Regions from separate parts of the Shinella sp. R2-11 genome, predicted to be linked through region 2. Evidence: predicted binding sites of a transcription regulator. Region 2 holds the regulator's gene; the other holds the start of a gene.
The links. The regulator PhoB, encoded in region 2, activates phosphate uptake and scavenging genes when phosphate is short. The targets are predictions, from matches to a motif close to TGTCATNNANCTGTCAT.
Positions count from the first base shown of each region.

Region 1: ACZ1A1_RS09285 (BtaA family protein) is a predicted target of PhoB. The motif match lies at 1,013-1,029, and genes of this name have one in related genera.

Region 1 is NZ_JBVAPC010000003.1:178,186-180,383, forward strand. It holds gene ACZ1A1_RS09285 (BtaA family protein) at 1-885, opposite strand, end outside; gene ACZ1A1_RS09290 (hypothetical protein) at 1,146-1,643, shown strand; gene ACZ1A1_RS09295 (sensor domain-containing diguanylate cyclase) at 1,659-2,198, opposite strand, start outside.
Region 2 is NZ_JBVAPC010000013.1:63,838-66,035, forward strand. It holds gene ACZ1A1_RS23710 (methyl-accepting chemotaxis protein) at 1-603, shown strand, start outside; gene phoB (phosphate regulon transcriptional regulator PhoB) at 860-1,543, opposite strand; gene phoU (phosphate signaling complex protein PhoU) at 1,562-2,198, opposite strand, start outside.

The DNA of each region.
Region 1 (2,198 bases), on a different contig from region 2:
CGCCCTGTCGCCGGGGCCATAGCCGCGGCCGAAGGCCTGCCAGGCGAAGTAGTTTTCCGACAACGGGAAGCCGCAGGCGAGCTTTTCGACCCGCTGGCGCAGGATCGTCGCCATGTCGCTGCCCGCGCCCGAAAGCGCTTCATATTGCTGCGGCGGAATGCCGAGGCCGAAGAGCGAGCTCTTGCGCCCCGTCGCCCAGCGAATGAGCCGCTTGTCGAACAGCGGCGCGAGCGTCTCGTCGAAGAAGCGCCGCTGGTCTTCCATGGTCCGGGCATCGAGCAGTCCGCGTGGGTCGGCGCCGTAGAGCCGGGCCATCTTGTGGCCGAGCCCGATGAAGCCGCCGAGAAGCCCGTGGCGATAGAGGCGGCGATGGAAGATGGAGAGGCGGCGGCGGCCGGTCACCGTGCGGCCTTCCCAATAGGTGCGGGTCTCCGTGTCGAGATGGGGTTGCAGATAGGTGCGATAGGCCGCGATGTTCCGCCGGTCGTCGCCGCTGCCGTAGAAGCGGTAGAAGGTCTCGTAGTCAGGCAGGCGGGCCGCCGCCGCGAGTTTCAGGCGGTTGAAGGCCACATGCGCGGGATTGAGGTCGACCGCCTCGATCCGGGCCGGATCGGCGACGAGGTAGGAAAGCGCGTTGCACCCGCCCGAGGCGATGGTGACGATGCTGTTGCCGGGCGCGATCCGCAGCGCCGCCATGTCCACCTCGGGATCTTCCCAGATCTGCGCATAGACGAGGCTCCGGAACAGCCGCGAGAAGAGATATTCCGACATTCCGGAGGGCGTCAGCAGCGGATTGCGGCGCACGGCGCGATGGAGGCGCTTGGCCGCCCCGTCCGCGCACGCTGCTGCAGGAGAAGGGATGGCGGAGGTGGCCGTTTCGATCATCGGGGCACGTTTCCCAAGCTGGAACATCTCTCTCGCCGCGACCGGGAGCGATGCGGAAGCCGTCGATGCGGCCTCGCCCGATCGCCCCGATTGCCGAACGACATGGAGCCCGTTTCAGCAGATCGCGATGACACCCGAATGACATCCGCGCGCCGGGCCTGGGGATGGCGGGTTGCGCTTTGCCCGCCGGGGCGGTGTCGCCCGGCATGCGCCTGTGCTATGCCCGCCCCGACTCGACCGACAACAGACGGACGCACCCGATGAACGTTGCCTTCTATGCCGATTACATTGCCGACCTGCGGACGCTGTTTACGGATCTCGACAGCCGCCCCGAAGGGTTCCAGACCTTCGACGTGCGTCTGGAACTCGCCGTGGCCGGCGGCCTCGTCGTCTATGAGACGAAGCGGCGCAAGGGGCAGACGGACAACCTCTTCTACGGCCGGCCGGCAGCCGCCAGCGCCAGCCAGCAGATGGCCCGGGCGGCGGCCTTTACCGCCATCGACCGGTTCCTTGCCCTCGGGCAGTTCGTCGCCCTGACGGATGCGGCCTCCGAGACGCTGGATGCGCGCTATCCGCACTGCGCCGTCAACTTCTCCTATCGCAAGAAGGGCCAGCCTGCTGCCCGCTCCATGCTGATGGTCTTCGCCGGGTTCAACGACGACGGCGACGCCCTGCAGTTCGTTTCGAATGCGAAGGATCAGGCCGCCTTCGTCGCGGAACGCCCGCACCACGGGCAGAAGACCTACGAGTGGAAGTAAGGTGGACGCCGCCCCTTATTCCGCCCTTGCCCCGCCGAGATGCCGCCGGGGCTGGATCTCGATGCTGAGCTGGTCGCGGCCGCGCATCTTGGCGGCGTAGAGGGCAAGATCGGCCCTGCGGTAGATGTCGCTCGGCTCCTCGCCACTTTCCGCCCAGGCAAGCCCGGCGGAGAAGGTGTAGCGGAAGCTCGCCTGGTCCGGCACGGGGCGGGAATGGCGAACCGCCGCCAGCATGCGCTCGAGGATGGCTTCGGCATCTTCCATCGCCGTGTTCGGCAGGATGAGAAGGAATTCCTCGCCGCCGACGCGGCCGAGAATATCGGTCTTGCGCAGATGGCGCTGCAGGGTGATGGCGAAGTCCTTCAGGACGGCATCGCCGACGCTGTGGCCGAAGCGGTCGTTGATATATTTGAAATTGTCGATGTCGAGGACGGCAAGGCACCCGACGTCGCGGGCCTCGCCGCCGGATGCGCCGACGAGTTCCGCAAGCCGCGCCATCGCGAAGCGGCGGCTGGGAAGGCCGGTCAGCTCATCCGTGAAGGAGGCCTTGATCGC
Region 2 (2,198 bases):
ATCGCCTTCCAGACCAACCTGCTCGCGCTCAATGCCGGCGTCGAGGCCGCCCGCGCCGGCGAGGCCGGCAAGGGCTTCGCGGTGGTCGCGCAGGAAGTGCGGGAACTGGCGCAGCGTTCGGCCAATGCCGCCAAGGAGATCAAGACGCTGATCAACACCTCGGAGGTGCAGGTCCGCGAGGGTGTCGATCTCGTCGGCAAGGCCGGCGGCGCGCTGGAGAACATCGCCGAGCAGGTCATCCAGATCAACGGCCTGATCCGCCAGATCTCGTCCTCGGCCTCCGAGCAGGCGGTCGGCCTCAAGGAGATCAACGCGGCCGTCAACCAGATGGACCAGGTGACGCAGCAGAACGCCGCGATGGTGGAGGAAACCACCGCCGCCTCGATGGCGCTCAACGACGAGGCGCAGACGCTGAAGACGCTCGTCGCCCGCTTCCGCGCCGGCGCCGCCGCCATGGCCGCCCAGCAGCCGGTCCAGCAGGCCACGCGCCCGCAGGCCCAGCCGCAGCGCGCCGCCTACCAAGCCCCGCGCAGCACGGCCCGCGCCATCCCGCAGGTCGCCGGCAACACGGCGCTCGCCCAGGACGACTGGGAAGAGTTCTGAGACCTGGCGACAGGATGAAGAAAGGAGGCCGGCGGAAACGCCGGCCTTTTTGTTGACGGCCCTCGCTCCCCCCGTCAGCGTCATCCTCGGCCTTGTGCCGAGGATCTGCCAGCGCATCGGGAAATAGATGCCCGGGACAGGCCCGAGCATGACGAAGGAGAGGGTTTCGGGCTGTCAGAAATGCCGGCCGGAAGCCCTCCAAACGCAAACAGGCCCCGAAGGGCCCATTTCCGTCCTTGGGAGGAAGGTCGTCCGGTCAGGCTTCCAGCGAATAGCCGGCGCCGCGGACCGTGCGGATGACATCCTGCATGTTGGCGAAGTTGAGCGCCTTGCGCAGGCGGCCGACATGGACGTCGACGGTGCGCTCGTCGACATAGATGTCGTGGCCCCAGACGCCGTCGAGGAGCTGCGAGCGGGAGAAGACGCGGCCGGGCGAGGTCATCAGGAATTCCAGCAGGCGGAATTCCGTCGGGCCGAGGCGGACCTCGCGGGTGCGGCGGTGGACGCGGTGCGTGTCGCGGTCGAGCTCGATATCGCCGCAGCGCAGCACCGTCGAGACGACCTCGGGCTTGGCCCTGCGCAGCATGGCGCGCACGCGAGCGACCAGTTCCGGCGTCGAGAAGGGTTTCACCACATAGTCGTCCGCGCCGGTGGCAAGGCCGCGCACGCGCTCGCTCTCCTCGCCGCGCGCCGTCAGCATGATGATCGGCAGGCGCTCGGTCTCGGGCCTCTGGCGCAGGCGCCGGCAGAGCTCGATCCCGGAGACGCCGGGCAGCATCCAGTCGAGGATGAGGAGATCCGGCATGCGCTCCTGCAGGCGCATCTCGGCCTCGTCGCCGGAGAGGATCGTGTCGACCTCGAAACCTTCGGCTTCGAGATTGTAGCGCAGGAGGACGCTGAGCGCCTCCTCGTCTTCGACGACGGCTATTCTGGGCACCATGTGTCGAACCCTATTCGCTTACTCGGAGGCGTCGGCAACGTCGGCGGCGACGACGGAGGTCGAGGTATCGTCCTTCGGACGCTCGCCTTCCGGCTGCGAGCCGGTGGCCATGTAATAGATGGTTTCGGCGATGTTGGTCGCATGGTCGCCGATGCGCTCGATGTTCTTGGCGCAGAACAGGAGATGCGTGCAGGGCGTGATGTTGCGCGGGTCTTCCATCATGTAGGTGAGGAGCTCGCGGAACAGCGAGGTGTAGATCGCGTCGATCTCGTCGTCGCGCTCGCGGATGGCCTTCGCCTTGTCGACCGAGCGGGTGGCGTAGACGTCGAGCACTTCCTTGAGCTGCATCAGGGCGAGTTCGGCAAGGTGCTCCAGGCCGCGGGCGAGCTTGCGCGGCATGCCCGAGCTCTGCACGGCGATGACGCGCTTGGCGGTGTTCTTGCCGAGGTCGCCGACGCGTTCCAGCTCGGCGGCGATGCGGATGGCGCCCATGATCTCGCGCAGGTCCGCCGCCATCGGCTGGCGCTTGGCGATGGTGACGATGGCCTTCTCGTTGATCTGGCGCTCGGCATTGTCGAGGATGATGTCTTCCGAGATGACCTTCTGGGCCAGCGCCGCATCCGTGGTGACGAGGGCGCGGACGGAATCGGACACC